DNA from 3 places in the Halotia branconii CENA392 genome. Region 3 is predicted to be linked to each of the others. Evidence: riboswitches for the same ligand, from Rfam matches in the RefSeq annotation. Region 3 holds a riboswitch; each other region holds the start of a gene.

Region 1 (10,821 bases), on a different replicon from region 3:
TCCCAAGCCCACTATCCCCAACACAGTACCTACTAGCAGTACCACCCCATAACCTTGTAAACTCCCGCCATACCAATGTGATATGGTTAGACCTGCCAAAGGGACACACAGCAAATTAGTCATACTGGCAGCGCTATTGCGTAAGCCAAAATACCTACCTCGTAGTCGTCGAGGAACTATCATTGCTAGCCAACTTAACCACGATGCGCTTCCTAGTCCTCCCACAAGATGGCTAAATAAGACAATCAAAAGTGTCAATACTACTAACTGGTGGGAATTTAAACCTCCCCAATTGAAGATAGCAATGCCCACAACTAAAATTAGCCATAGTAGCCGAGAAATTCCATGAATCCAAAGAGAATACCGCAGGCGACTGGTGGTACGTTCTGATAGGTAAGCACCGAAGGGTTGAATAAGATTCACCAGCATGGGGATAGAAGATAGCATCCCAAATACCACTGGACTAGCATCTAATTCCACTAGAAAATTACTCAGTAGGATTCCGCCAGTCGTTATAGAAAAAACCGTTGCTAGAACGGCATCTGTAGTGGAAGCTTTTAAACTGGTGCGAATAGCATTCTTAGAAATTCGAGGACTGAGTGTTGAGATTGGAGGAAGTGTAATTTGTGGTGTAACAGTCTGGGGAATTTCTAGAGTTAGAGATGCAGCTGTTTCAAGGGGAACAGAATTCATGACTGAGTATTGTTGGGTAAAGCACTCCAGTATAAGTTCAGTTGCGAATAATAATTCCCAACTTTGTTTGGCGTTGCAGAATAGATTTCAGGGTTGAGCTGATTTCTGCTGTGTGGTTTTTTATCTCATGTTCACAAAAGAACAATGACTAAGGATAAAAAAACAATGTAGACTGTGTAAATTAACTTAATAATTATTCATAACTTTACCAACAAATCATGCTAACTGCAATTCTCTTTGATTTGGACGGCACTATTGTTAACACTGATCCTATACACTACCAAGCTTGGAAACAAACTTTGTTGAGTTATGACATCGAAATTGATGAGATATTTTATAAATCTAGGATTAGTGGTCGCTTAAACCCAGAAATTGTCAAAGATATATTGCCGCAGTTATCACTAGCAGCAGGTCAACGATTTGCAGATGAAAAAGAAGCGCTGTTTCGCTATAAGGCTGGGGAACTGAAACCACTAAGTGGTTTTGCCGAATTAATAGCCTGGACAGATGCACATCAACTCAAACGCGCTTTAGTAACTAATGCACCTAGATTAAATGCAGAATTTATGCTAAAGGTTCTAGGAATCCAAGCAGCTTTCCACACAGTTGTTTTAGCAGAAGATTGTCTAGCAGGTAAACCTGATCCCACTCCTTATCAAGTCGCCTTAGAAAAATTGGAAATCAAAGCAGAAGAAGCGATCGCATTAGAAGACTCTCCCTCTGGCATTCGGGCTGCGATCGCTGCTAACATTCGTACTATTGGTATTGCCTCTACTTATGATCCCCAGATTTTGCGAGAAATTGGCGCATTTATGGCAATTCCAGACTTTACCGATTTGCAGTTGTGGACATTGTTGAACTCATTGATTGAGTCCGATTTAAGTGCGATCAATTCATAAAAAAAGGAAATTGCTTTAGGGACTTCCAGAAAATAAATTATCCAATTTACTCAGATAATATATTTCTCTTTGCTCCCTGCTCCCCTGCCTAAATAGTGATGGGATATTTTTTTAGCTGGAAGTCCCTTAAAATGCCTCTGGTGGAGCAATATCTGAACCAACAGTGATACCAGTAGTATTAGCCTTTAGTCCTGGTTTAACAGTCGGTTCAGTATTTTGAGGTGATTGAGAAATAGATGACGGGGGAATAACGATGATATTTGGATTCAGTCCTTTGTCAGGATTTACTTGCTGAGAAATTAAAGATAATCCTCCCACAGCCCCAGCAACAAGAGCTGTATAACCTATATATAAATGTGTGGGGCTGATTGCTATTCCCAATCCTCCAGGCATATTTTTAGAACCAGACAAAGAAGGTATAACCGATTTCGCTGTCTCAGTTGCAGGTAAAGAGGTAGCTAAAATTGTGCCGTTTAGTCCTAAAGCATTGCCCATTAGGCGAATAAAACCACGTACCAAAATATCTTCTGGCAATAACTCAAAATTGCCATTTTCTAACGCTTCCATTTGATGGATAGCGATATGAGTATAAATATTAAGTTGTCTTAAAGAAAGACCTTGAGCTTCACGAGCTTGTTTTAATTGCTGACCGATTTGACGTAATTGTTCCAAGCGTTGTTCAGCAGCTTGATTGACTATTTCAGTTTTTGAAGGTTGTTTATTTGGTTTTAGCCACTTCATCAGTATTGCTACTGGAAGGTTGCTTTCTGATTTTTTCATAAAATTGATAGTTGTATTTGCTACCATTGTAGATGCCGACATTAAATTTTCTTCATTAGTATTTGTACTAGTATTTTGAGAATTTAATTTAACATTAGCTATACAAGCTGATAAGTCAGTAACATTTTCTTGTTCAACATTTGATAAAACGGCAGCAGTATCCGTAGGTGGATCAGTATCTGTAACGTGTGGATGTTTTTGGGCAAACTGCTGAAATGCTAAACCAATGGCTTCTCTACCTACAGCTTTAAATAAAGTCTTGGCATGTTCGTTTGAAGAACCTAGTAATTTTTGTAAACTAGCAACAGCACGACGATAAACTTGACTACGATGTAATTCAGCTTCAATTTCACCTAATAGCGATCGCAATTCATCTTGAGCAATTTCAATAGTATGATTTTCAGCAATTTTTAATACATAAACGGATGTCATAGCCATGATTGCAGTAGCTCCTGGTACTTACACAAAGAATTATTTGTCTGTATAAATTCTTCTAACCTTTAGCGCCGTATCAGGACATTTTTGTATCACTGTCCCATGCCCACTTGCCCGATAAATGTATTTATTACAGTCGATTTTTGGTTGGGATCACAATCATTGCAAAATAGGGTACTTCCGCCGGATTAACTTCATCAAGCGGTATAATTCGTTGCCGTGCCGTTGTCGCCCGTTCAATATAGAGCGCCCGTGATGCTAAGCCCAATTGATGTAACACATCCCGCACTTTGGTAAAATGCCGGCCTAGCTTCATAATGGCCGCTGCATCAGTCGTCAGCAATTGTGTAGTCAATTGTTCTGCTGGCATGGGAGCAGGGAGGACAGTCAAAATATCGTTGTAATAGGTAAACGGTACACCCAATGCCACAGGACAAGCCATGAGTGAAGAAACTCCAGGGACGACTTCTGTTTGGTAATGCTCAGATAAGCGCGTGAACACATACATAAATGAGCCGTAGAAAAACGGGTCGCCTTCACACAGTACCGCTACATCTCGCCCAGCAGCTAAATGTTGAGCAATTGGTTCAACTTCCTTATCGTAAATAGACTCAGCTTTCTCAGGCTCTAAAGCACGGGGGAGGTGATATGATACCTCGATTTGATTGCCAGTTAGATACTGTGCAGCGATCGCCCGCGCTATACTTTCTTTGTCTGTTGCCGATTGATAAGCAACCACAGGGGCAGCCCGTAATAGCCGCAACGCTTTGAGGGTCAATAGTTCTGGATCACCAGGCCCTACACCAATTCCATAGAGACGACCTTTAGCTGTCATGATCATTCCTCCTCCGTTGCTAGGGCATTAACTGCGGCAGCGGCGATCGCACTGCCACCACGCCGACCATGTAAAGTTATAAAAGGGACATTTCTGCTATCTGCTGCCAATGCTGCCTTTGATTCGGCTGCACCCACAAATCCCACTGGAAAACCCAAAATCAGCGCTGGTTTAGGCGCTCCCTCGTCAAGCATTTCCAGCAGGCGGAATAGGGCTGTGGGTGCATTACCAATAGCCACAACTGCTCCTTCTAGATAAGAGTGCCACAATTCCAAAGCTGCTGCTGACCTTGTAGTACCAAGGCGTTTAGCCATTTCTGGGACTTCTGGCTCATACAGCGTACAAATTACTGGATTATTCGCTGACAACCGCTTTCTGGTAACGCCTTCCGCAACCATGCGACAGTCACACAAAATTGCTGCTCCTGCCGCTAGGGCAGCTCGTCCCGCTTGTACCGCCGTTGATGAATATCCCAAATCAGTGACAATATCAGTCATTCCACAGGCATGAATCAGACGCACTGCAACTTTTGCTACATCTGGTGGCAGCACATCTAAGTTAGCTTCCGACCGGATAATGGCAAAGGAATTGCGATAAATTTCACTAGCATCTCGGATGTAATCGGACATGGGAATTGGGGCAGGGGGAAAGAATTTAAAGTGTATTAGAATCTTTGTGAATTGGTATTACCTATGCTTTTTATGCCAGAGGAGAGGCGGTGATTCTTTCTTGATGGAATGCCGTATTTGGTGAGAAGAACTGTTTGAGTTGCGCCAACGCATATTGGTTAGCAAATTCACCAAATGATTCGTTAACATTTATGCGTTTGATTTGATATACCTTTAACATTTGTTCTACCAATGCAGGCAATTCATCAAAGCTGACATATTGGTAGAGTTCGCGGCCAAATTTTTGATTGCTGTCACCATTACCAATATAAATGTGATAACTCGACCTCTTGCCATTACTGACACCGAGCAAGGTGATATCACTTTTGCTATGTTGGGCGCAAGATTTTTCGCAGCCGCTAAAGTGGATATTAACTGGGCAATCTAAAGTCAGGCGAGTTTCGAGATACTTGGCTAATGCTAATGCATGACCTTTAGTATCTGTAGCAGCAGCAGCACAACCCCGGCTACCAGAACAGGCAACTAATCCGCTTTTAATATTGTTGGCTGAGTAATCTAAGCCTAAAAATGTAATTTCTTTTTGGACATCAGCAAGCCTTGTTTGGGGAATATCAGTAAGCAGCAAATTCTGCCAAGGAGTTAACCTCAAAGTACCACTACCATATCTTTGGGCTAAATCCGCTAAACCCATAATTTGCCTACTCTCCAAGCGACCAAGAGGCAACACAACGCCAATATAAAATAAACCTTTTTGCCGCTGGGGATGGATGCCGATATGCTGATACTGGTTATCTGAACTTTCTACAAAAAGATTGGAGAATTGTCCCTCCATTACCTGATCTTCTGTGGTGAAAAGAGCAAAAGGCAAACTTTTGTCTACTTCCTGTAAATAACTTTCACAACCCAAATCATTAACTACTTCCCTCAGACGTGCCTTGCGTCTACTATTTGTATCAATATGATTTAAATAAACATTAGCCAAAGCAGCCAACACTGGCAAACATTGCTCAGGTGAAAGTAAAATTCCCGTTGCAACAGGTGGCTTTCCTTTTACGCCGACACTTAAATGAAGGCGGAAGTAAACTTTACCATCAACTAAAACCGCAACAAAGGCGATATCATTGAGGCGATCGCTCACTCGAACTATTCCACCACCGTCAAAGCAAACGCTAAATTTGGCAGACAGTCCTGATAAAGCTGGATGTGCCTCAATATAATCATTCCAACTTTGGACAAAAGGACGGGTATCAATCACCTCTTGAGGATCAATACCAGCCGTAGGACTGGTCATAATATTACGGATGTGGTCTACAGCAGTGTTGCGAGAACCTAGCCCCATATCCTGGAGATACTTCAAAACTGCGGTACTGAGCTTGCCATCAATCTCACGGATTTGGATATTAGCGCGGTTCGTCACATCAACATAACCACCGCCATACTGGTCAACTATATCTGCGATCGCCCGACATTGTTGACTATCAAGAATGCCACCGGGTATTCTCAGGCGAGACAATGTACCATCTTGAGCAGGTGTGGTGTAAAATAACCCAGGACAGGGAGTTAATCCAGACAGCAAAACTCAGACTCCTTCTCTGTGCGACGCAGAGAGTAGATAATAAATATGCCATAAAGACATTGCTGGAGTTGGCATTCTGACTCGGAAAGAAAAAAGTGAATCCTAACCTTTACAGCTGCGGCACAGTCCCGGAATCTCACCGGAGTTTCCCAACCCCAAGCCTTAGTAATTTAGCATAAGAAAGTAGTCAGACCTGCATCCGATATTTTTTTTAACGGTAACAAAGCCACACACTTAGGCTTTGCCTAAATCCTCATTCCTGAGATATTGAAACTTAAAACTCCTTATCCTCTCTGCACGGCAGTCACTCATGGGGGAAACCCCCAAGACCGTACTGCCTTGCCTTTGCGCCTCTGCGTGAGATAAAATGCATCCCATAAATCAGCAATACCGTTAAATATCTCATCCTCAACAGCGAGTTACCCTAGAAAGTGTCAAAATTAAATGAGTTTTGCGTCGGCACTCAGCGACTTATCGCTATACATAACGCAGATTTGAGATTACTAGAGTGAAATTTATGGGCAAGCAGCGCGTTCTTTCTGGAGTTCAACCAACGGGTAATTTGCATTTGGGTAACTATTTCGGAGCCATTGGTAACTGGGTAAAAGGTCAAAGCGAATACGAAAATTACCTCTTCGTTGCTGATTTGCACGCGATTACAGCACCACATGACCCGACTAAGTTGGCATCTGATACCTACACCCTAGCGGCGCTCTATCTAGCTTGTGGTCTAGATTTACAGCATTCCACTATTTTTGTACAATCTCACGTTTCTGCTCACAGTGAACTCACTTGGTTACTCAACTGCATTACACCCTTGAACTGGTTGGAAGATATGATCCAGTTCAAAGAAAAGGCTGTCAAACAGGGAGAAAATGTCAGCGTCGGCTTGTTAGATTATCCTGTGTTAATGACATCTGATATTTTGCTTTATCAAGCTGATAAAGTGCCAGTGGGTGAAGACCAAAAGCAACACTTGGAATTGACACGAGATATTGCCGCGCGATTTAATCATTTATTTGCTAAACCAGATCAGCCAGTACTGAAGTTACCAGATCCTTTGATTCGTAAGGAAGGAGCCAGGGTAATGAGTTTGGCAGACGGGACACGCAAAATGTCTAAGTCTGATCCTTCCGACTTGAGCCGAATTAATTTACTAGATTCACCAGAGCAAATTCAGTACAAAATTAAACGTTGTAAAACTGATCCGATTCGTGGTTTGACCTTCGACGATCCAGAGCGTCCAGAGTGTAATAATTTGTTAACTCTATATATGCTATTTTCTGGAAAAAGCAAAGAAGAAGTAGCCGCTGAGTGTCAGGATATGGGTTGGGGGCAATTTAAGCCCTTATTAATGGAAAGTGCGATCGCAGCTTTACAACCAATCCAAGAAAAATATCAAGCAATTACAGAAGACAAAGGCTATTTAGATTCTGTGCTACGCGATGGTAGAGAAAAAGCTCAAGCGATCGCTAATCAAACTTTAGCAGATGTAAAAGCTGCTTTGGGCTATTATTTGCCTGTGTAAGTCAAACAAAAGGGCATGGGGCATGGGAAAGAAGGGGTAAGGGGGAAAGGGGAAGGGTTAAAGGGTTTGTTTCTTCATCCTTTACCCTTTACCCTTTAACCTTTTCCCCCCTCTTGTTGCTTCCCCTGCTCCCCTGCTCCTCTGCTCCCCTGCTCCCTGCTCCTCTGCCTCTTCTGGTGATAGTTTCTCTTTAAGGTGTGATTTGTTTTACCCTTGAAGAGAACTAAATTATCAATGTTATGGACAATAACCATAGCTATAGCTATAACAATTTGAATCATTTCCGTAGAGCCACGCAAGCGGGAGAATTTTTAGTTACCGCCGAGGTAGCACCACCAAAAGGAGGAAATCCAGCACAAATGCTGCAAATGGCGGCGACCCTTAAGGGGAGGGTTCATGCCGTCAACATTACTGATGGTAGCCGCGCTGTATTACGGATGTCTTCATTAGTGGCATCAGCAATTTTATTGCAAAACGGCATTGAACCAATTTGTCAGATGGCTTGCCGCGATCGCAACCGTATTGGTTTACAAGCCGATCTCATGGGCGCTCATGCCTTGGGTATTCGTAACATTTTAGCTTTGACTGGCGACCCAGTAAAAGCAGGCGATCATCCCGATGCCAAAGCTGTGTTTGACTTAGAAGCTGTGCGATTGCTGCAATTAATTCGTAAATTAAATCAAGGCGTTGATTGTAACGAAAAACCTTTGAGTGACGAAGCGACAGATTTATTTGCAGGTGCAGCCGTAGATCCGCAATGTGCAAGTTGGTCAGGTTTACAAAGTCGATTTGAACGCAAAATAGAAGCCGGAGCGCAGTTTTTTCAAAGTCAATTAATTACTGATTTTGAAAGACTAGAAAAGTTTATGGATAAGATAGCTTCTACCCATAAAAAACCAATTTTGGCAGGAATTTTTTTGTTGAAGTCAGCGAAAAATGCTCAATTTATTAATAGGTGCGTTCCGGGTGTAAATATCCCCGAACATATTATTGATAGGTTGGCACAAGCCAAAGAGCCGCTTGCAGAAGGCATGAAAATTGCAGCGGAGCAAGTACAAATTGCGCGGCAATTATGTCAGGGTGTCCACATGATGGCGGTGAAGCGAGAAGATTTGATTACACCAATTTTGGATTTAGCTGGGGTTGCGCCAGTTAATTTGATGGTAGCGAAGTAAATCAAGTTAGCGATCGCATTTCTTACTGTATCAGAGGAAGTGCGATCATTCTATAACCTGAAGTCTAAGTCTTTAACTGATTGGTATGAGAAAAACTCACGTTGATTTGTATCGTATGGGAAATGCAACTTCTTCTAGGATAGATAACATTCGTTCACAAGACATTGGAACTTACAAAGAAGATGGTGATATTTAGATTGTTGCAGGTTTAGGTGGAATTTCAACCTTTGCTGTTCAAGGAGTTGGTAGACATTGGACAAAGGAACTAATATTCCCAGCGAACTCCGCCTGGTTAATGATTATGGCAATCACTGGTTATGGGAACCAAGCTTGTAATTGATTTTTTTGCACAAGCTCTAATTGCTGACTCTACTAATTATCAGTCTCGCCCTTCTTTGCTTCCTCAATATTAGACCTGAATCCTTACTTTTTGAGAATAACTTTATTAAGAACTACCAGTTTAATATTTATGAGTAGCCTAACGTTTACTCCAGCGCATAAACTAGCGCAGATGATTCGCGATCGCACTGTTTCTGTTGTTGAAGTTATCAATGCTCATCTGCATCAAATCGCTAAACACAACAGTAAGCTGAATGCCGTTTGTACACTGGATGCAGATAATGCCCTTGTCAGGGCCAAGCTAGCAGACGAAGCTTTAAGTAAAAAAGAAAACTGGGGAGTTCTGCACGGAGTTCCAATCACGATTAAAGATATTTTTGAAACAGAGGGACTATTAACCACAGCAGGTTACATTCCTCTTAAAGACTATGTACCTCAACAAGATGCTAGCGTTGTGGCAAGGCTGCGGAAAGCAGGAGCAATCATCCTGGGAAAGACGAATATGGCGGAATTGGCTGGTGATTACCAAAGTACAAATTCTTTGTTTCCACGAGTCAACAATCCTTGGAATCTGGACTACACTGCTGGGGGTAGTTCTGGAGGTAGTGCTGCGGCTGTGGCAGCAGGACTTTCAAGCTTGGATTTAGGCAACGATATTGCGGGTTCAGTGCGTCAACCTGCTCATTTCTGTGGTGTGTATGGTTTGAAGCCTACAGATCGCCGGATTTCTACAGCCGGGCAAATTCCAGAAGTGCCTGGAATGCCAATATGTCTTCGGCAAATGATTACAGTGGGTTGTTTTGGGCGATCGCTTGAAGATATTCGGCTATGCTTTTCATTAATCGCAGGTGCTGATATTCGCCGTCCTGATGTCCCGCCAATTCCATTAGATACGCCCTCTGGTAAGTCTTTGCAAAATCTCAAAATTGCTTGGAGTGATGAATGGGCAGAAGTTCCGGTTGCATCCGAAATTGGCTCGGCAATGGCTGCGATCGCCCAAACACTATCTCAAGTAGGTGTCCAAATAGAACATTGGTTTCCTAAAAAATTTGAGCTATCACAAATACTCAATCTTTATGGACGGATGGCTGCATACATTAACATCTACGCTCAACCAATAGATCAATATAATGTGCGTCGAAGTTTGCAGCAGATATTTCGCACTGCCACCCAAGGCGATAAAGAACTCCGCAAAATGGGAGATTTCAGCCGCCTTCTACCAGAATTATTGAATCCCAGCCTAAAAGGATATTTTGAGGCACTCACCGAACGCGATCGCTTCATAGCCGAAATGGATGAGGCATTAGAACCTTGGGATGCTTGGCTGACTCCTGTTGCAGCAACTTCTGCTTTTACTCATCGAAACGCTTGGAGTGCTATTGATATTGATGGCAGATCTTACCCTCATGCTGTGGCCAACGGAGCTTATACTATGCCATTTAATCTAAGTGGGCATCCTGTTGTCGTGATTCCAATTGGACAAACTCAAAACGGCTTGCCAATTGGGATGCAAATTGTTGGTAAGCGGTGGTGCGAAATGGAGTTGTTGGCGATCGCAGACAAGCTTGATCGAGTCATTAATGCTTTCCGAAACCCACCGGGTTACGATTAGGTCAAAATCGCTCCACCCATTAGTCGCTCATACCGATACTTCAACTCTGCTTTCATCAAAGTCCAACGCTCTAAAGTTACATCGATCTCTATCACCTTCTCTGCTGCTTGCCGCGCCAGAAGTAATATTTCCTCGTCTTCTACTAAACTAGCTAAGGTAAAATCTGGCACTCCTGATTGCCGAGTTCCCAGTACTTCCCCAGGGCCACGAAACCGCATATCCATTTCTGAAATAAAAAAGCCATCCTGGGACTGTTCCAATACCTTCAACCGTTGTTGAGCATCGGGACTTCTAGTACTGCTCATCAACAAACAATAGGA
Region 2 (10,821 bases), on a different replicon from region 3:
TATCGGCAGTGGCAAAAAATGACGGAACCAACTTGGCCTAATGTCAAGTATCCGCCGATAAATTATCAGGATATCATTTACTATTCAGCTCCGAAAAAAAAGCCACAAAAGTTAAATAGTCTAGATGAAGTTGATCCTACCCTCTTAGAAACCTTTGAGAAGCTAGGCATTTCTCTATCTGAACAAAAGCGTCTAGCCAACGTCGCCGTTGATGCGATTTTCGATAGCGTTTCCGTCGCCACTACATTTAAGGAAAAGCTAGCCGAAGACGGCGTGATTTTCTGCTCAATTTCGGAAGCATTACAAGAATATCCAGAACTAATCAAAAAATATCTGGGTAGTGTCGTTCCTGTCGCAGACAACTACTTTGCAGCCTTGAACGCTGCTGTATTTAGTGATGGTTCTTTTGTCTACATTCCTAAAGGCGTGAAATGCCCAATGGAACTATCTACCTACTTCCGCATCAACTCTGGCGATACAGGACAATTCGAGCGGACTTTAATTGTCGCCGAAGAAGATAGTTATGTTTCCTACCTCGAAGGTTGTACCGCACCGATGTACGACAGCAACCAACTACATGCTGCTGTTGTAGAACTTGTCGCCTTGGATAACGCCGAAATTAAATACTCCACCGTCCAAAACTGGTACGCTGGCGATGAAAAGGGTAAAGGCGGTATTTATAATTTCGTCACCAAACGCGGTTTGTGTAAAGGTGTCAATTCCAAAATTTCCTGGACTCAAGTTGAAACTGGTTCCGCGATTACTTGGAAGTATCCTAGCTGTGTTTTAGCGGGTGATAATTCTGTAGGTGAATTTTACTCGGTAGCGCTAACTAATAATATGCAGCAAGCCGATACCGGAACCAAAATGGTTCACATCGGCAAGAATACTCGCAGTACAATTATCTCGAAAGGTATCTCCGCAGGTCAATCTAATAATAGCTATCGGGGTTTAGTGAAAGTTAATCCTACAGCTAAAGGGGCAAGAAATTATTCCCAGTGCGATTCAATGTTAATTGGGGATAATGCTCATGCGAATACTTTCCCTTATATCCAAGTACAGAATAATACTGCCAAAGTAGAGCATGAAGCTTCTACTTCTAAGATTGGGGAAGATCAATTATTTTACTTCGCCCAAAGAGGCATTTCAGCAGAAGATGCCATTTCAATGATGATTAGTGGCTTCTGTAAAGATGTTTTCAATCAATTGCCGATGGAATTTGCTGTGGAAGCTGATAAATTGTTGAGCCTGAAGTTGGAAGGTAGTGTTGGGTAATGTTGAAGGTTTACCTTAGTGTCTTTGTGGTGAAGTAAACCACTAAGACATTAAGGCACTAAGAAAGAAGAGCACAGAGAACATGATTATCGAAAATAGTGAAGTCGTGCTGTCAGTTAAGAATTTGACAGCTACAGTTGATGACGCGCCAATTCTTAAAGGTTTAAATCTAGAGGTTCGCTCTGGTGAAATCCATGCAATTATGGGGCCGAATGGTTCTGGTAAAAGCACCTTTTCTAAAGTTTTGGCGGGACATCCAGCTTATGAAGTAACTGGCGGTGAGGTAATTTTCCAAGGGCAAAACCTGCTGGAAATGGAACCGGAAGAACGAGCCAGAAGTGGCATATTTTTGGCATTTCAATATCCCCTGGAAATTCCGGGTGTGAGCAATTTGGATTTCTTGCGGGTGGCATACAATTCTCGTCGCAAGTCACAAGGTTTAGAGGAAATAGACGCTTTTGATTTTGACGATTTGATTGAGGAAAAGCTGGAAGTGGTGAAAATGAATCCGGCTTTTCTGAGTCGAAGTTTGAATGAAGGGTTTTCTGGTGGTGAGAAGAAGCGGAATGAAATTCTGCAAATGGCGCTGTTAGAACCAAAGTTGGCAATCTTAGATGAAACTGATTCTGGTTTAGATATCGACGCGCTGAAAATTGTGGCGAATGGAGTCAATCAGCTGGCAAATCCGCAAAATGCCACAATTATGATTACTCACTACCAGCGGTTACTTAATTACATTGTGCCAGACTACGTACATGTAATGGCAAATGGGCAGATTCTTACCAGTGGCGATAAGGAACTGGCACTAAAATTAGAATCTCGCGGTTATGACTGGGTGCTAGAAGAAGCGGTTGAGGTGGGTGTGTAATGACAATTCAAGTATCTCCTAGTCCAATGCCTAACTCGGATACAGTTGAGTTGACATCTACTTTGTTGGATAAAGATGCTTATTTAACTGGATTGTTAGAGCAGGTAACAGCAACAAAAACAGTAGGTTGGTTGCAAGAATTACGCGATCGCGCTACTAATTGGGTACGTCATGCTACTATTCCTACTAATCGTGAGGAAGAATGGCGATTTACTGATTTGTCAGAGTTGCGAAAGCTGCAATTTCAGGTAGATGGGCAAGTTAAATTGCCTGATATCTCATCGCTGATTTTACCAGAAGCAGCTCATAGCCGTTTGGTGTTTGTGAATGGGGTTTACGCGTCGGAGTTATCTGCTGTTGCAGGTTTGCCTTCTGGGGTGGTGGTAAGTAATTTGGCTGGGTTAGCTGAATCTAAGCAGCAGCTTGTTAGTCAGTATTTAGCTAAAGCTGAGGGAGCGCAAGAAGTTTTTACTGCTCTTAATACTGCTGGGATATGTGATGCAGCGGTGGTGTGGGTAGGAAAGAATGTGATGGTTGAGACACCAATTCATTTGGTGTTTGTTGCGGTTGCTGGGGAGACACCAGTGATTTCTCAGCCGCGTTGTTTGGTGGTGGCAGAAAGTGGTTCGCAGGTGAGTTTGATTGAGGAGTATACGAACCGCCAAGATGCCAAGAGCGCCAAGGAGGTTTACCTCACCAATGCAGTTACGGAAATCTGGCTTGCTGAAAATGCTGAGGTGAATCATACTAGGGTTGAGCGTGAAAGTAAAGAGGCTTTTCATGTAGGGAAGACTGCGATCGCTCAAGCTCGTGATAGTCGATATACTTGTCATGCCATAAGTTTGGGTGGTAAGCTGTCACGGCACAATTTAGAAGTTTTGCAAACTGGTGAGCAAACCTTAACTGTTCTCAATGGATTAACGATAGTTTACGGGAATCAATTGGCGGATACTCACAGTGCAATCGCACTGAATCACCCATACAGTACAAGTAGACAATTGCATAAGTGTATTGTAGGCGATCGCGCTCATGGGGTGTTCAATGGCAAGGTTTTTGTGCCTAAATTAGCGCAGTTGACGAATGCTACCCAGTTAAATCGAAATTTGCTTTTATCATCGAAAGCCAGAGTTGATACTAAACCCCAATTGGAAATTACCGCTGACAATGTCAAATGCGCTCACGGTGCTACAGTTAGCCAATTGGAAGATGATGAAATTTTTTATCTGCAAAGCCGGGGAATTGATGAAAATGATGCTCGTAATTTGTTAATTAATGCCTTTGCAACTGAAATCATCAACCAAATCCCTATCTCATCTGTGCAAAAAATCCTCTTAAATATAGTCACTAATCTGAAGTCTTTAACAACTGACAACTGACCACACTTCGACTACGCTCAGTGCATCGCTGACAACTAACAACTGACAAACTACCAATGACCTTCACCTCTACCAAAACTCTAGCCGATAAAGTCCGCGCTGACTTCCCGATATTACGTCAGGAAGTCAACGGGAAACAATTGGTTTACCTAGATAATGCAGCTACCTCGCAAAAACCTTTGCTCGTATTAAACGCCTTGCGCGATTATTACGAACAATATAATGCCAATGTGCATCGGGGAGCGCATACACTCAGTGCTAAAGCTACTGATGCTTATGAAGCAACACGGGACAAGGTTGCTAAATTTATCAATGCTGCATCACGTCAGGAAATTGTCTATACCCGTAACGCTAGTGAGGCTATTAATTTAGTCGCCTACAGTTGGGGAATGAATAATTTACAGCCGGGAGATGAAATTATTCTGTCGGTAATGGAACACCACAGTAATATTGTTCCCTGGCAACTTGTCGCCCAAAAAACGGGTGCAGTTTTGAAGTTTGTAGAACTGACACCTGCACAAACTTTTGATTTGGAACAGTTTAAACAACTGATTTCCGAGAAGACAAAATTGGTGGCAGTATCCCATGTTTCTAATACTTTGGGTTGTATTAACCCAGTAGCAGAAATTGAGGCGATCGCTCACAGATACAATGCGAAATTCTTAGTTGATGCTTGTCAAAGCGTACCACACATGCCTGTAGATGTACAGCAAATCAATTGTGATTGGTTGGTTGCATCTGGTCATAAAATGTGCGCTCCCACTGGCATCGGGTTTTTGTATGGTAAGTTGGAACTTTTGGCATCAATGCCACCATTTTTTGGTGGTGGTGAGATGATTGCAGAGGTTTATTTAGACCATTCTACTTATGCAGAATTGCCCCATAAATTTGAAGCTGGTACACCTGCAATTGCAGAGGCGATCGCTCTTGGTGCAGCGGTAGATTATCTTAGTAATATTGGTATGGATAAAATCCATGCCTACGAAGCCGAATTAACTGCTTACTTGTTCCAACAATTGCAGCAAATTCCTCAAATTCAAATTTATGGCCCTCAACCAAATGCTCAAGGAGAAGGTAGAGCTGCCTTAGCATCATTTACAGCTGGGGAAGTCCACGCTAACGACTTATCGACATTATTAGATCAAGAAGGCGTAGCTATTCGTTCGGGACACCACTGTACTCAACCTTTACACCGTTACCTAGGTTTAGCGGCAACTGCACGGGCAAGTTTATCCTTTTATAATACCCGCGAAGAAATTGATATTTTCATCAAAGCATTGAAGGAAACCTTAGACTTTTTCGCAGAGTTTTCGTGAACAACAAGATCCCTGACTTATTTCATAAGTCGGGGATTTGAGCTTCTTGACGTTAAATTACCACAATGCATCGGATTTTAATATTTGGTAATTCCGGTTCTGGAAAAAGCACTCTTGCAAATAAACTTGGTAAAGACTTAGAGATTCCAATTCTTGATCTCGATACTATCGTTTGGGAACCCAATCAAATTGCCATACGCCGTTCTCACGCCGATGCGGCTAAAGATTTACAAGACTTTATCGACAATAATATTTCTTGGATAATTGAAGGCTGTTACAGTACTTTAATTGAAATTGCGATCGCATTCTCAACTGAAATCTATTTTCTCAATCCCGGCATTAATAAGTGTCTTGAAAATAACCGCAATCGTCCTTGGGAACCACATAAATTTAAATCAGCTGAGGAACAGGCGCAAACATTCGAGTTTCTTCAAAATTGGATTCAACAATATGAAGAACGCGATGATGAATTTGGTTATTTATCCCATCGCTCAATATTTAATCAGTATAATGGTCAAAAATACGAAATAATTGACAACGAGATCCCCGACTTCTTTAAGAAGTCGGGGATCTAAATAATAGTTCTATTTAATATCTTATTTTGGACTCGTTGTTTAACTGATTCATCTTCAGAAGATAATCCATAATATAATATTTCATATATCAATGGTATTCCTAATTCTAACTCTAATAACAGGTCATGTTGCAAAAACACATCCTGGGGTTGACCTTCTAGTACTAATCGTCCTTCGTGCATCACAAAAACCCAATCTGCCCACCGATAGACTAAATCTAAATCATGGGTTGCCATTACTAAAGTAGTTCCATTTTGATGAATTTTTTTTAGAGTTGCTATCAAATTACGAGTATGTTTTACGTCTAAATAAGCGGTAGGTTCATCCAACACCAATAGTTCTGGTTGTAACACCATCACATCTGCTATAGAAACTCGCTTTTTTTGTCCTAAACTCAAATGATGCACTGGTCTTTCGGCTAAAGTAGTCAACCCAAATTCAACTAATGCTTGCTCTACTCGGTCTTTAATTTCGGATACTGGTAAACCCAAATTACATAAACCGTAAGATATATCTTCTTCAACAGTAGAAGCTACTAATTGTTGTTCTGGGTCTTGAAATACCAAACCAACTTTTTGCCGTAATTGACTAAGATAATTCCGGTTATAATTTAACGGTTCACCACGCCAACGGACAATGCCAGAATTAGGTTTGTATAGACCATTAGCTAATAATAATAGTGTCGTTTTACCACAACCATTTTGACCAATTAGCGCACATCTTTTACCTAACGGAATCTTTAATGTTAGATTATTCAAAGCCAATTGTTGTGCGCCTGAATAGGTGTAATATACCTGCTCAAATTCGAGTAAATATTCCTGCATTCCGCCAAAAATCCAATCCTATTAATACTACACAGCCGAAAATAGCTTCGATGATATATCGTAATTGAGGACGATAGCGACGAGGATGCCAAACTCGAAATTCACTGACAAAACCCCGTGCTTCCAGTCCCAGAGAAAACTGACTATATCGTTGTAAGGTTCGCTGTAATAGTTGCCCGATTAGTAATGCTAAACTTTTCATACCAATAGCAACAGTGCGGTAGCCACCACGAGAATTTTGTGCTGTCCACAATTCACTGGCTGTATTCAGCAGAATGAAAATAAACCGATACATTAGTAATAACAAATCAGTTAAAAGCACTGGAAATCGTAAGTAACGCAAAGTTTGTAATAGCTCTGTGAAAGGGACAGTTAACATGAGAAAATATAAGCAAGAAACAGAGGCTAATGCTCTAGTTAAAATTTCCAATGCTTGGATACTGCCACTATGACTAATATAAATATAGAAGTGTCCGAGAGTTAGTCCATACCAAGAATCTAATTTTACGCTTTGTAAATCAGGAATCGCAACTCCATTTACTATCAGGGCTGGTAAACTTGTCAAACAAAAAACTATCGTGAACATTAACAATCGAAAATAAACACCAGCCGGGATTCTGGCATAAATCACCGTCCAAGCACTCATCCAAAGCGCCATCAAAATTTGCACAAATGGATGGGTAACAAGGGAAATAGCAAGGGTAGTAAATGCAAAAATCAGTTTATGTTCTGGTGGTAATCTTCGCAGTCGATTAGTATAAGCTAAAGTGTCTAATTGCAGACTCATTCTTCATGTTTTTGTTGTTGGGAACGTCCTTTATACAACCCAATTGCATAACCAACTACTCCTGCACCCAAAGCTGCTTGCGAAGCAAATAATAAGCTTGCTATTTCCCCACTAGCTGGTTCAAAAAATGATTTAAACCAGGGTTTATATCCAGGTTGGATTTCAGCAATTGCTTCTTGTGCTTTGCTATCAGCACCGCCAAATTCCGCACCCCGCACAAATATTAACGGTGCAACTGCTAAAGCTAAGACAGCTACTACCAACAGCCAGTTACTCAACCCTTTTTTAGACTGATTCATTTCTTTGAGGTTCCCGTTTGATTAATTTCAGCAATTCTAACTCTTGAGGATTATAAGATTGCAGCCAGTTCCACACTAATACAGTTAGTAATCCTTCACTAATTGCTAAGGGAACTTGAGTTATGGCAAAAATTCCGGCAAACTTGATAAATGAAGCGAAAAACCCACCAACAGGTGCAGGAAAAGCTAAGGCGAGTTGGATAGAAGTGATAATATAGGTAAGTAAATCTGCGATCGCAGCTGCTAGAAATATCGCGATTTTTTCTTTACCACCCAACTTGATTGTTAAATTATATATCCAGTAAGCTGCAAATGGCCCAGCGATCGCCATCGAAAAAGCATTTGCCCCCAACGTCGTCAAGCCGCCATGCGCTAGTAATAAAGCTTGAAACAACAATACTAAGCTACCCAAAACCGACATAGTAAGGGGGCCAAACAGCACCGCACCTAACCCCGTTCCTGTAGGATGAGAACAACTGCCTGTAACAGAAGGGATTTTCAAGGCTGACAGTACGAAAGTGAAAGCACCAGCCAAGCCCAGGAGTAGTTTGAGTTGCGGGTTCGCTTGGGTAATGCGAGTCAGGCTACGCAATCCTAATATAAAAAATGGTAATGCCACAATCCACCAAAAAATTGCCCACTGCACTGGTAAAAAACCTTCCATAATGTGCATGGCATAAGCGGGTTTGGGTAAACCAACTACCAAGTAAAAACTGATAACTCCCATCAGGGTTAGACTGACTAACGCCTGTGTTTTTCTTTTCATAATCTGTACCTCGCAGATTTATGTAAATGAATTGATTATAGTCGGCGGGCATCCTGACTCACCTATATTTGGGTTCACAGTTGCGGGACAGCGCCGGATTTACACCGGACTTTCCCCCTTGCGTCCGATGGCTGTTCCCCACCAGAACCGATTGGAGTCACTATAACACCATTACTAATAAACTTGGTAAAGACTTGGGGATTCCTCTCATCGCTCAATAGACATCTTGGAAAACTATATAAGACTAGTGGTCTGTCAACCCAAAAATAACAGGTGGAGGCAGGCAGGGGAAGCAGGGGAAGCAGAGGAAGTAGGGGGAGAAAAGAACTGGGCTTTTTCACATTAATCCAGCAAAATTATCTTGACAGAGTACTAGTATTTAATTTGTGAAAATTGAGAGCCTCAGATCCCCGACTTCTTTGAGAAGTCGGGGATCTTGTTGTTCGTGAATGATTTAGGACTGTTATAGAGGTAATTATTACGTAAATGCCAAAATTGAAAATTGATTTACTAATTAAGCAAGCATAATTACTTACATTAATATAATGCTAACCTCTTGAATGTTTAAGAATTACCTGAAAATAACGCAACTAAATTTTTAGCAGATTCTCAGCTTAAACTAATTTTGTTAATAGTAGAAAGCTTTAAATTATTTTTAAAGATGCATTTGAGAATATTAAAGCCATGAAATTTAAGCATTTAGCCATTCTAGCGATCGCTACTGTTTTTACTATAAATCTGACAAAACAAGCAAGTTCTAATCCGCCAGCAACTCAAACGCCTGTAGCTAGTCTATTTGCAGCATCAATGTCAATGGCTGAGTCTGGAAAGTTCCAGTCTGGAGAACACCCTACCCAAGGAACAGTTAAAGTGATCGCTGAACAAGGAAAACGCTATTTAGAGTTTGATCAGAGTTTTCAAACAGATTCAGGCCCTGATTTATTTGTTATTTTATATCGCTCAGATGCACCGCCAATAACTGGGATTAAAGAAAAAGATTATGTCAGCATTGCTCGTTTAAAAAGTATCAAGGGTACTCAACGTTATGCCTTACCTGATAATCTGAAGTTAGCAGAATTTAAATCTGTAGCGATCTGGTGTCGCCAATTTAATGCTACTTTTGGCTATGCTTCTTTGAAAGGATGAAATTTATTTATTATTTAGTCAAAGGTTTGATATGGAAATAGCAGATTTTTTGGGGCTTTTACATCCAGCGATCGCAGTTATTTTTGTCTTTCCATTAATTGGTAATGTAGTCAATTTTGCTTGGCAAACACGTCAACGTCGTTTGCAAAATTTAGCTGGAGGTAAAAGTAAAATTCCTCCAGTAGTTGGCAAAGAACACAAACAATTAGGTGAATGGCTTACAGGTGCAATTGTCGGATTAGTCTTACTTGGATTAGCTTACCCAATTGGTAAAAATATTTTGCACAATCAATTGTGGAATCAAGCTACTTTTCAAGTTGCATTTATTCTGCTGATGTTTATTTTAACCATTGCTGCATTAGTGTTACTTTATCGAGCAAAAAAACGAGTATGGCGGGCAGTTTTTGCAACTTTAACTGGTGCTGGTTTAATAATTATCGGTTGTCAAGATGGAGTATTTCGTCGTACAAATGAATGGTACTGGTCACACTATTATATTGGGATAACCGCAGCTTTGTTGATGATTTTTTCTTTAGCGATTGTACAAGATATTTATCAAGATAGATCTAATCGCTGGCGAACTGTGCATACAATTTTGAACTGTATTGCTTTATTATTATTTATCGGGCAAGGAATGACAGGAACGCGAGACTTACTAGAAATTCCCCTGAGTTGGCAAGAACAATACATTTATAAATGTGATTTTGTCAATAAAACTTGTCCGACAATCAACCCCCAAGCGCCAAAGTGAATCAAATCAGCAAAATTTGGTCTAAAATTGACCCTTTTTCATTACGAGTACGCTTAACAGTCGGTGTTGCTGGGGTTTCAGCTTTGGGGTTAGGTAGCCTCGCTATTTGGACAAGCTGGAAAATGCAGCAAATTTTAATTAACGATCATAAACTGAATGTTGAACAAATTGCCGAACGTTTACCCCGCGATGTGCAACTGTATAGCGAAATCATGCCACCATCAACTGGGTTACAAAAAGCAATTAATAATTTAACAACTACCAATACATATTTATGGATCAAAAGTTCCGATCATCAAATTATCGCACAATCTCCAAACTGGAATCAGTTATCTCAGACAACAAGCACTAAGTTAATGTCTTTAACTGAGATGTCGGTTAAACCCCAAGTAGCAAAAGTTAACCAACGTTATTTTGTGTTATGTAGTAGTGCATTACCAATACAAGATCAGACATTAGGAAAATTGTTTGTAGTTCAAGATGTTACCAGTGAACAAACAATTTTTTTAGTCATAGTGCGGTATTTGGGAATTGGCAGTATTTTAGCAATTATCACAATTTCTGTAGCGATCGCATTTTATATTAAACGTTCTTTGCAACCTCTGCGTCAGTTAAGTCAAATGACACAAGTCATTTCCTTAGCCGATTTAGGACAAGCGCAAATTTATTTAGATAATGCACCTAGCGAAGTTAAAGAACTAGCTAAAACCTTCAATATGATGTTATCTCGCCTGTCCCAATCTTGGGAACAAGAGCGACAATTTGTGAGTAATGTTTCTCACGAACTACGTACACCATTAACTATAGTACATGGTTACTTGCAAAGTGTATTACGTCG
Region 3 (10,821 bases):
TGCATTATTCATGATGGAAAGGATTTTTGGGAATTACGCCGCAGAATTACCCAAGTGACAACAGGAGTTCCAATTAAAGCTGTAATCGCATTTAAAGGTAAAACCATCTGACTCACCGCAAGTTGAGAAAACAAATCCGCGATTAATGCTAAAATTGCCCCCATAATCATCACACTAGGGATTAACATCCGATGGTCAGAAGTATTGAAAAGACTGCGACACAGATGAGGAATAGCCACACCCAAAAATGCGATCGGCCCACAAAAAGCCGTAATTCCACCAGCTAAAATAGAAGCACTACTAATAATAGAAAACCTAGCTTTCTCAACCGTTAAACCCAAACTCCGCGCATAAGCTTCTCCCAACAACAGCGCATTCAAAGATTTAGATTGCAACACCGCTACTAATAAACTGCAAACTATCACCGGAATTAACACAATTAACTGTTTCCAAGTCACTCCAGCGAAGCTACCAAAAGTCCACATAATATAACTTTGAATCCGTTCTTTAGAGCTAAATTGCAATAAAATACTCACAATTGCACTCGTAGCGTAACCAAACAATAAACCCAAAATTAGCAGCGTCATCGTCTCTTGTACTCGACGCGCCACAACTAACATCAAACCCAAAACCGCAGCCGCACCAAGACTAGCAGCTATCACCAAGCCAAAATCAGTAATAATTCCCAAATCATTTAATAAAGTTGGTGTAGTTAAACTCGCAGTTAACACTACCAAAGCCACACCCAAACTTGCACCAGAACTAATTCCTAATACAAAAGGCCCCGCCAAGGGATTTTTAAATAGAGTTTGCATTTGCAAACCACTCACACCCAAAGCCGCACCAGCTAAAGTTGCAGTCACAGCTTTCGGAAGTCTAAATTTCAGAATAATATTCGCCCATGTTGCTTTTTCTGGTTCTTTTCCCAGTAAAATATTGATAACTTCTTGAATAGGAATAGAGACAGAACCTAAAGCCAAATCTAGTAAAAATGCAACAATAAAACCGATAATTAACAGCGAAAATACTAAAGTTTTGATAGAAGTAGATTTAAAAATTATTAATAGGTTAGACGGCAGATATTTAAATAACATTATTTATTAAATTTACGATAATACAACAATTGATGCTTCGGTAATATTTCAGGATGTAGGATTTTAATTAAATCTGCAAGCACAATATCAGGGTTACTAATTCCCCCTTCCCAGTAATCATTACCACCATTCGCATTCACCCGCCCATTGTTATTATAAAGATTGCCTGTTTTCACAGCTTGAAAATCAGCATAACGATTATCTTCTGAGATTAAATCTTTAACACTCTGCCAAGCTTGGCTAAAATTTAACCAATAATCAGCATTAGCTGCGCGTTCTAAAACCACTTCAAAAGAAAGCGGTAAACTACCATTAGATTTATCATCACTCCAAAGATAATTTCCTCCAGCATCAGTCAGATATTTCGCTACATAACTGTTACCACCTGGCATAAACCAAGTACCTTTAAAGTTAAAGCCAACAAATACACTCGGACGGTTTTTCACAGATTGAGCTTTTGCCGCTATTTGTGTATATCTATTCACAATTTCATTAAATATCTTTTCTGCTTTGGCTTCTTGATTAAAAAACAAAGCCGTAAATTTTAACCATTCACTTCTTCCCAGTGGTGTATCTTCCATATACTCAGCATTTATTCCCACCTTTAAACCAGCTTCTGTGAGTTTGCTATAACTATCAGTTTGGGAATTACCTGTGCCGAAGGTTGTTACTAAGTCGGGATTTAATGCTAATAATTTTTCAATATCTACATTGGAAATATTACCGACTTGGGTAATATTTCCGGCTTTAATTCTCTCAACTACTTCAGGCGTATTGACTTGATTGCTATTACTAACTCCAATTAATTTATCAACTACACCTAATTTAGTTAAATGGGGTAAATGCGTAGTTGATAAAGAAACTATAGAGTTAATGGGAACTGTAATTACTTGTGCTTGCTTAAATCCTTGGGGTGTGGGAGTTCCGCATTGGACTAAAACATATTGAAACTGAGTTTTGGCATTTTGCCAAGGATTTTTGATGGTGACTACTTTGTAATGTTTATGATATTCTACCGCCAAACCTCTGGCGTGGGTGATTTTGATTTTATTGGGGAAGTAATCTTGATTGGGGTTATAGTTGGGGCTACAGGTGTTAGTTGATGTGTGAATTGTGGTTTGATGACAGGCGATGATGAGGATGGCTATGAGGCATAATTGACAGAGGAAAATGATTGGTTTTTGGTGGGGGAATTTTATCATTTTTATCTCACGCAGAGACGCAGTTCGCTAAAAGCGTTCCCGAAGGGTAGCGCAGAGAGAGAGTTAGGGGGTTTGGGGTGGGTAGAGGTTTTCGGTGATTTTGTTACCTTTAATGAGGTGTTCGTTGACGATATTTTCTGCAACATTGGGGTTAACGCGAGTGTACCAAGTTCTATCATTGGAATAAAAAACAACTGGGCCGAGTTGACACACTTCTAAACAGCCGGATGTTCTGACTTCGATGTCTAAACCTGCTTCTTCTACTGCTGATTTTAAAGCATCAAATGTAGGTTGCCATTTACGAGAAGGTAGACAGCGTGTAGAGGTACAAACGGAAATATAGGAATGTTTGAGAGGATTTTTGGTAAAGGGTATGGGTTTTTTACCTAATACATAAATATCTCGCAAATCTTGATAAAGAGCTAATTTATCTAGATTTGGTTTACCCTCCGGTAATAAATTTTCTCCATCTACCAAAGGATTAGGTAATAAAATCGTCATCAATTGTTCATTCGCACCATTCCAAAACTGAATCCCCCAACTTCTAGGATTTCCTTCTGTATTAAACCGCCGATAAAAAGCCGTACGGGAAACTAAACGTTGCTTCCTCACTTCCACAGGAGTTTTACACAAAGGGCCGCCAAAATTAGTATCAATACATAAATGTAAATGCCAACCCTCAGCAGCCACCGTCAAATAGCCATCATAGAGAATACAAAGCTTTGGTTGTGCATTAAATTCTAACTCCAAAACACTACCTTGAACAATATGAGCAATCCCAATCTGCTGCCAATTTTGTTCAAACAAAGTATAAACTAACGATGCTAAAACATCACTCCCACAATCAAAATATTCATACTCAATAAACCCCCCCGTAGCTAAATCTTCCTTAACCACCTCATTAACTGGTGTCACCCAACAATTAAACTCAGCCATTCTTAATCCTCCTTTGCGCCTTTGCGTGAGCTAATTCTTCTTAAAACCGAGAACTCAACCCAACCTGAAAAACCCTCCCCCCATCAGGATAACCAGGAAACAACTGATAACGCTGATCGAACAGATTATCCAAACTCCCAATTAAAATCAAACTATCACTAATCGGCATACGCATCTTCAAATCAAAAGTCGTATACCCCGAAAGAAACTCCGTATTAATATTATTAGTCGGATATCCATTTAAGGAGTTCATCAACACACCCAAATACCAACCTTGAGGATTTTCATAAGACACCCCCAAATTTAATTTATCTGCACCTGCAAACCTTAACTCCTTATCAACCTCCGCCGGATTAGCACTTGCTAAAATACGCGGATCATTCACCGTATAATTAACAAAAGCATAAACATTCCTCACTATTTGTAAATTTAACGAAGCTTCAATTCCCGTAGTTTCTACTAACCCGATATTTTCCCAAGTTCCCGTATTTCCATTGACAGGCGGGATGAGTCTTGTAAAGGCAATTGTATCAGAAACACGGTTTCTAAAAAATGTCAGCCTCAACAAACCAATATTCCCTAACTTTTGGTCAATCCCCACATCAAAACTATCTCCTTGTTCTGGCTTGAGGTCAGGATTACCAATATTAGTAGGATTAGTATTAAATAAATTGGCGATCGTCGGCGCACGGAAGTTTCTGATATAGTTGGCGCGGAGTGTAGTTGCATCTGAAAGTGCGAATTTTGCTCCTACAGATGGTGAAGTAAACGAACCATTGACCAAACTACTAAAATCTTGCCGCACTCCCAAATTCATACTGAAATTCGGAGAAAAGTTAATTTCATATCTCCCAAAAATTGCCCCTTGTCCTATAGCATCATCATAATTTTCTCTTGTGATGTTTGTCCCATAATTAAATGTGGTGTTGCGTACATTGGTATTACGATAATCAAAGCCATAAACTAAAGTCTGATTCTTCGCAATATTCCAATTATGGGTAACTTGAATACCATAGGAATCCTGTTTGGTATCAAAGCGGTTTTGAGAGGTAATTGCACCGCTACGATTATCAAAACGAGTATTGAGAAAGTCAGCATAAACTCTTGCTGTTAATAGAGAATCATCACTGCTTCCTAATTTGGAGTTCCAGGTTAAATCGGTGAGAACTTGGTCTGTGTATTTGCGATTATTCTCAGTCAGAGAGTTAAAAAATCCCTGTCCAAATTGAGGTACAGGAATGGGTACGCCTCCCGGTACTCCCTGTTCTTTACCTAAATATAAGGTGGAGAAGGTTAAGGTGTTACGTTTTCCTAAATTTGCTTCTAATTTGACGTTAAAGTTATTAAAGAGTGCGTCATTATTCGTTCTTGTCCCCTCAAAGTTAGCTTCAGGAATACGAAAGCGATAATTATTTTGTGCTTGAGTCCGGTTGTAACCAACTACCCAAGAAATATCACCAGACTTTCCACCATTTTGAATGCTTTGTTGATTCAGTCCATAGGAACCGAAATTAACTTTGGTTTCTGTGGTAATTTGCTCTGTAGGACGACGGGTAACAATATTAATTACCCCACCTATTGCATCTGAACCATAAAGAGTTGAACCACCCCCAGGTAATACTTCGACTCTTTCAATATTATTAGTGGTAAATTCTGATAAATCGAAACCACCACCATCTAAATTATTAATTGGTCTACCATCCAATAAGATTAAGACTTGACCAGTATTAGAACCGCGAATAAATTGACCGCTTAAAGCGTTGACTTCTGTCCCAACTGTACCGTCACCTAAAATACCTGGAAGAAATCGCAGTGCTTCTTTGACTGTTCTTGCGCCTTGCGCTTCCATTTCTTCGCCAGTAATCACATACACCGGACGGGTGGAATCTTTGACTGTTCCCTCGCGGCGAAAAGGGGAAAACACAGGTTCATTTAACAGTTTGTCAATGACTGTCAGTTCAATGTCGGGTTCGGTTTCTGTTGTATTTTGAGATATTACTTCTGCAACTGGTTGTAAGTCTTTGGCGGAACCTTCCTCTTGTGGAAACTCGGATATTTGTAAAACTTCTGTGGCTATAATGCTGGAACTGTTCCACAGCATCCCTGCGGTGATAGTCAAACTAGAAACGATAAGTTGAGTTTCCCATCTGGCAATAAACTGAGTACGCATTGGTAATTTAAGCCACCTGTATAACTAAAAACTGATTGTCAGCAAAGATTTGAGCTTTTTTGGTAAAAAACTCTCAGCCAGTAGGAAACCTACAATTTTTGATAATGATTATTATTATCATGTAAATGGTGTAACTTACAAGCTTGTTTCAAAGGTTCGTAATTAGGCCTTTAGTCCTAACTACGAACTTGATGTACTACTGGTAATTAATTAACAGCAATCCACGGTTAATTTTGCCCACTTATTTAGGGGTGGGATTTTTGCTAAAATTCCTGTTTTTAAACGTTCTGGACGTTCTGACCAAGGTAGTAAACCATCAGGGTTGACGTAGTATTGAGTTGCACATTGCAGTATTGCAGATGGACTATCATCAACTGCTAAATTGCCGAAAAGATAGGTTAATTTCTCTTCTCCTGTAAAGGCGATAGCTGCGCCAACGCCTTCGGCGAACGCACAAGCATGGTTGCAAGCACTCATACATTCAACTCCTTGAATGGAGAATTTATGTTGCAATTCCCAAGTTTGTGCAAGTGCTTGGAGTTGTTGCAATAGCTGCCGTCCACCACTTTCATCAACTCGCTTGCCATTTTGCCACACACTGGCGCAGGTCGTGCAGACAAATAAAGTATGTTGTTTTTTGTTCATTAATTTTCAGACGTTGCCGATTGAAATGATGAGTTAGCCTCACGCATCCTGCAAGCAAGAGAATTCTGCCTTACGGGAAGTGTAGGCGCAAAGCTAGCTATGATTTGGGGATAACGTAAATATGCGAAGGTGGGAGTAAGATCCGAATGGATTTTCAGGCTTGTATCTATAACCTTCTGCGTGAGTATTGATATGTCTAGGAAAATGTCTACAATCTCAGAGAAATTTGTAGTGCGTGGCGTATGTCTGACGCGATGAGACAGTAATCCTGATTAATAGAGAGAATAGTGATTGCGTTATTCATCTGTACCTCGCAGATGGGAGTTTGTGGTACTTTCGGCGGGCATTCTGACTTAGAGACACGTTAACTTTGTCTCATTACAGCTGCGGGACAATGCCGGATTTACACCGAACTTTCCCCTTTACATCTGATGGCTGCTCCCCATCAGAACCGACAGTTGTAGGTAACATTACCATAGTTGTTATCTATATGTAAATTCAGTCGATAATAATTTAGATTTTCCTTACTGAATTTTAATTATACTTTTGCTACTGCTAACATCCATAAAAGAAATCCCCTAGCTATCAGTACAGGAGAGGAAGTTTTTTATACATTATATATTTTTGTTAAGTACCTTACGCCTCTAAGAGGTAGTTTAACGCTTTAACTTTGCTATTAAAGCTCCATACATGGCAACTGGCAAAAGCGGTAAAACCAGAAAACTTGTTTTTGTTTTTGGATGAGTTTCATTGTGTTTTTGTTCTTGTTAAAAGGGTATGCTGAGGTTGAAATTCTGCCCATTCTTTGCATACAGTTTGATAACATTGCGAGGGTGTAATTGGTAAATTAGTTAAATATAAAAAAGCAGCTTGATTCCCGTATTCCAACAAAAACACAACATCTTTTTGAGGATTATATTTATCTACAGCTTCGAGAATATGTGCATTCATGAAGTGTTTTTGCAGCAGTACGGTATCGGGTGCTGCTAACCAAGCATTTAAGAAAGCTGCAAGATTTTTACGCGGGATAAAATGGTCTTTAAATGTTTCACCAGCAATACTTAAATGCGGAGAATTAGTGCTGCAAATTACCACACCACGTTCTCCTCCTAAATAACCAACCCAAGCGTTGTAACCAATTGCTAATATATTGGTGGCGATAAAAGCTTGTTGCCAATCTTGGGTGTTTATTTCTGTGGTCATTTTCAATTAAACTCCTTTAGATAACTGCCAAAGTTGAACGGAATAACACAGATGGTTTTCAAAAATAGTGCGTGCTGCTAACCCCTCAGCAATTGGCTTTTCCAACCAACGCTTAAATGCCCAACGACCGAGTGTGTATAATGGTGGGACGGCGATCGCCACCAAATCTGCAATATATTTGATGGTAGTTAGCCCAAAAGTACCGAATTTTTCAACACACAAATCAATTGTTGGTGCAATATGGGTGGAGATGTCCTCAGTCTTGATTAACTCGAACCCAGCTTTTAGTAAAGCCGCTTGGAGTTCACCAGCGACATGACAATTGGAAAAGATACCCTTTTGGTATTCAGCATGAGAACGCATCATATCTGCAAGCAGCAGGTAGCCACCGCTATGTAGTAAACGAGCCGCACCTTCGGCTAAATCGTCAACAGCAATATATTGACTGCTTTCACTCAACAGAACTAAATCGTAGGAGTTTGAGGTGTGAAAATCTTCAAATCTCGTTAAATAGAAAGCTACTTGAAAGTTGGTATTCTTGATAAACTTTTCTTGCTGGAGTGTGTCAGGTGCTAATCCCTCAACAATGAAACCGCGATCGCGTAAATACACTGCATTCCCACCAATCCCGCAGCCGACATCCAGCACAGTTTTTATACCCTCTGGAATAAAACTAAAAAGCTTGGCTGCATAAGCTTCCTGCGCCGCACGCAGACGAGTTAGAGTCAATTCCTCACCCACAGTAGGTAGTGGCTCCCAATACCCGTAATGGAGATAGGAGGAATTTGTAAGTCCCATGTAATAATCTATCGCCGCATTTTGGTAGCGAGTCGATTTGGGAATATTGATTAGTTTTGGTTTTTGCATTTATAAAATGGTAGAAACAGTGACCGAAGCCCCGTTGGGGTGGGAGTAGGGAGTAGGGAAAGAGATAGCCCAAATATTGGAGTGGATCTTTGATTAACTAACGTATTACTATTAGCAAATTGCCACATAATAATTTTATTAAAAACTTAAAGCCACAAATAAAAACTGAGATTATTAATTACGAATTACGAATTACGTTTCACAATAACTAAATTGCCTTCTATTTTTGTCTCGTAATTTGATAGTGGTTTTGTAGCTGGCCCCATTTGCACATTACCATTGGCAGCAAATTCAGAAGCATGACAAGGGCATAAAAATATCTTTTCTTCTGCAAGCCACTCTAATGTGCAACCCATGTGAGTGCAGGTAGGGTTCACAGCCACTAGATTTTTGCTTTTAGAAGTACCAATTACCAATACTGAACCAACAGATGAGTTTTCATTTAATAGCTGACCAGTTTTATCCAATTCGGCAACTGTTCCTACTGGTTGCCAATCTCCAGATGTTGATGATATTGCTGTAGTTTCTGGAGCATAAGCCACAACTTTTTCAGGTAGGCTACTTGCCAAATAACCTAAACCAAAGCAAGTAATAAAGTCACGACGTTTCATATTATTTAAGTTTTATAGAAACAATTTATTGCACTCTGAAACTTCTAAACACAAAACTGTAAAACAGTGAGGGAAGAGAGAAAAACTCTTCCCCTATCCCCTACTTTTGGAAAGATAAAAAACCAAGGAAATTAAATTCTACGGGAGGCTATTCCGCAGACGGCGTAAACAATTTATCGATGCAGCACAATCACAACCAAACATAGCTACAGCAGCATCACTTTCTGCATCCGTAACCCCAAGCAGAGCCTTTTCACTGTCATCCGATGTAACATCAATTTCTGCTACGCCTTTTTGCAAATGAGATAATTCTTCAGCATGAGCGCAGAAAAACTTACCGAGTTTCGGATGTCTTACACAAGCTTTTTGGTCTGATGCTGATACTGGTGTAGTAGCAGCATCAGGACGGTCTACTGGTTGCGGATTTACTGGTTCACCAGCTGTGGTCACTTTACTGGTCATTACCAATGATGCTAGGGACATCAAAGCTGCGGATTTGGTAGTTAAAGTTATTAAAACTTTCTTCATACAATTGTCCTAGAAGTAGGTTGACAATTAAGGTTAATGTTCTCTCAGCTTGGTAGGGGAATGATGTTTTCTAAAAACCTAGATCCTCGAAGCAATTCACCCATAATATACACCAGAAAATAAATTGCTATCTAAGATTCACATATTCTTGAAAAAGTAGTTGTAAAAAATCCAAGTAAAATCTTTTATTTTTCACTTTGTATCTCTTACATTGATTTATTTCCCAAACAGGAAGTTTTCCTGTTTTATATACTTAATAGCTACTTGGTAGAGAGATAGCAATCGATTATACTCCAACTTTCACGCATCGCAACTATATATGTTGATATCCTGTATATCTTCTATGGCGTTAAACTTGGTTTAAATTCTGACCAACGCTTGCGAACTTGTTCGTAGCAATCGGGTGGAGTAATTTTTAGTTGGTGTAAAAAATTCACCTCAAATTGAGGATCTGCCTTTAGCACCAAAAGAATATCTTGATGGGGATTGTATGTTGCAACTGCTGGGGAAATTGATGAAATCATGGATGAGCAGATTGATTGCGATATAAATCCGCAATCCTGAAACGAACGCAAGTAAAACCCAATCAGATCGGAGGGGAGAAATTGCAGGGTGAAGGGAACTGTATCAAGACTTGTATTTGTAGGGTGAGTAACTTTAGTATCCACATCACAAATGACAACTCCTCGCCCAAATGACTGAAATCCCTTCCATCCGGTGTAACCGATTACCAGTAGATTATTATGAATAAAGTTGTTTTGCCAGTAGCCGAAATTTCCTTGCCAAACACTATTGGATGGTCGCACTTACTTCCTCCCCCAACACCAATGATTCAATGCGAACCTGATTGAGTTCCTGTCCAATGAATACTAATCTTGTTTGACGGAGTTCGTCGGGTTTCCAAAGACGATCGTAAAAGTAGTCAAATCGATTACCAACACCCTGTAATACCAGACGCATGGCTTTGTTTGGAACTACTACAAATCCCTTAATTCGATAAATTTCTTGCTGCTGCACCAATGTTTGCAAGCGTTTTACTAGGACAGTTGGCTCAAATGCTTGGTCTAGCAGTAGTTGTACTGCATTAATTCCTTCATCATGTTCGTGGTCTTCTTCAGTATCGTGATGACTAGGACGACTATCTAAGTTGTCTTCTACCGCAGCGTTGAAACCGAGTAACAAATCGCCACTGATTTTACCATCCTGGCAAGGAATGATTTTTACACCAGGGGATAAGTTCTGCTTTAACCAATCCTGTACTCTAACCTGCGTTTCTTCATCAACGCGATCGCTCTTAGTCAGCAATACTAGATCAGCACAAGCCAGTTGATCTTCAAACAGTTCCTCAATGGGTGTTTCGTGTTCTAGACTAGAGTCGGCTTGTCTCTGTGCTAAAACGGCTGCTAAATCACCTACATATTGATTAGTTGCCAAAGCTTCACAGTCAACCACAGTAATTACGCTGTCTACGGTAGCGCCTGTGCGAATCTCCGGCCAACGAAATGCTTGCACCAATGGTTTTGGTAGTGCTAGTCCAGAGGTTTCAATCAACATACAATCAAGGC

What was found. Region 3 has a riboswitch for cobalamin ahead of QI031_RS30625 (DUF1636 family protein). Riboswitches for the same ligand answer to the same signal wherever they lie in the genome.
Region 1: it holds a riboswitch for cobalamin, as region 3 does, so the genes downstream of both, cobG (precorrin-3B synthase) here and QI031_RS30625 (DUF1636 family protein) in region 3, are expected to answer to the same signal.
Region 2: it holds a riboswitch for cobalamin, as region 3 does, so the genes downstream of both, QI031_RS15915 (energy-coupling factor ABC transporter permease) here and QI031_RS30625 (DUF1636 family protein) in region 3, are expected to answer to the same signal.

What each region holds. Positions count from the first base shown of each region.
Region 1 covers NZ_CP124543.1:3,769,052-3,779,872, reverse strand. Annotated here, with positions in the region: gene QI031_RS16545 (MFS transporter) at 1-693, opposite strand, end outside; gene QI031_RS16540 (HAD family hydrolase) at 912-1,592, shown strand; gene QI031_RS16535 (helix-turn-helix domain-containing protein) at 1,719-2,810, opposite strand; gene QI031_RS16530 (precorrin-2 C(20)-methyltransferase) at 2,938-3,642, opposite strand; gene QI031_RS16525 (precorrin-8X methylmutase) at 3,645-4,271, opposite strand; gene cobG (precorrin-3B synthase) at 4,342-5,847, opposite strand; cobalamin riboswitch at 5,897-6,020, opposite strand; gene trpS (tryptophan--tRNA ligase) at 6,365-7,375, shown strand; gene QI031_RS16510 (methylenetetrahydrofolate reductase) at 7,615-8,550, shown strand; gene QI031_RS16505 (amidase) at 9,020-10,501, shown strand; gene recG (ATP-dependent DNA helicase RecG) at 10,498-10,821, opposite strand, start outside.
Region 2 covers NZ_CP124543.1:3,623,604-3,634,424, forward strand. Annotated here, with positions in the region: gene sufB (Fe-S cluster assembly protein SufB) at 1-1,275, shown strand, start outside; gene sufC (Fe-S cluster assembly ATPase SufC) at 1,358-2,143, shown strand; gene sufD (Fe-S cluster assembly protein SufD) at 2,143-3,519, shown strand; gene QI031_RS15890 (SufS family cysteine desulfurase) at 3,576-4,835, shown strand; gene QI031_RS15895 (P-loop NTPase family protein) at 4,901-5,410, shown strand; gene QI031_RS15900 (energy-coupling factor ABC transporter ATP-binding protein) at 5,407-6,234, opposite strand; gene cbiQ (cobalt ECF transporter T component CbiQ) at 6,209-7,021, opposite strand; gene QI031_RS15910 (energy-coupling factor ABC transporter substrate-binding protein) at 7,018-7,320, opposite strand; gene QI031_RS15915 (energy-coupling factor ABC transporter permease) at 7,307-8,086, opposite strand; cobalamin riboswitch at 8,113-8,253, opposite strand; gene QI031_RS15920 (DM13 domain-containing protein) at 8,771-9,232, shown strand; gene QI031_RS15925 (DUF4079 domain-containing protein) at 9,264-9,983, shown strand; gene QI031_RS15930 (sensor histidine kinase) at 9,980-10,821, shown strand, end outside.
Region 3 covers NZ_CP124544.1:50,268-61,088, forward strand. Annotated here, with positions in the region: gene QI031_RS30600 (ABC transporter ATP-binding protein) at 1-12, opposite strand, end outside; gene QI031_RS30605 (iron chelate uptake ABC transporter family permease subunit) at 9-1,094, opposite strand; gene QI031_RS30610 (ABC transporter substrate-binding protein) at 1,094-2,296, opposite strand; gene QI031_RS30615 ((2Fe-2S) ferredoxin domain-containing protein) at 2,360-3,232, opposite strand; gene QI031_RS30620 (TonB-dependent receptor plug domain-containing protein) at 3,273-5,402, opposite strand; gene QI031_RS30625 (DUF1636 family protein) at 5,613-6,047, opposite strand; cobalamin riboswitch at 6,369-6,518, opposite strand; gene QI031_RS30630 (hypothetical protein) at 6,795-7,250, opposite strand; gene QI031_RS30635 (class I SAM-dependent methyltransferase) at 7,257-8,117, opposite strand; gene QI031_RS30640 (QcrA and Rieske domain-containing protein) at 8,303-8,728, opposite strand; gene QI031_RS30645 (hypothetical protein) at 8,867-9,256, opposite strand; gene QI031_RS30650 (hypothetical protein) at 9,598-10,062, opposite strand; gene cobW (cobalamin biosynthesis protein CobW) at 10,046-10,821, opposite strand, start outside.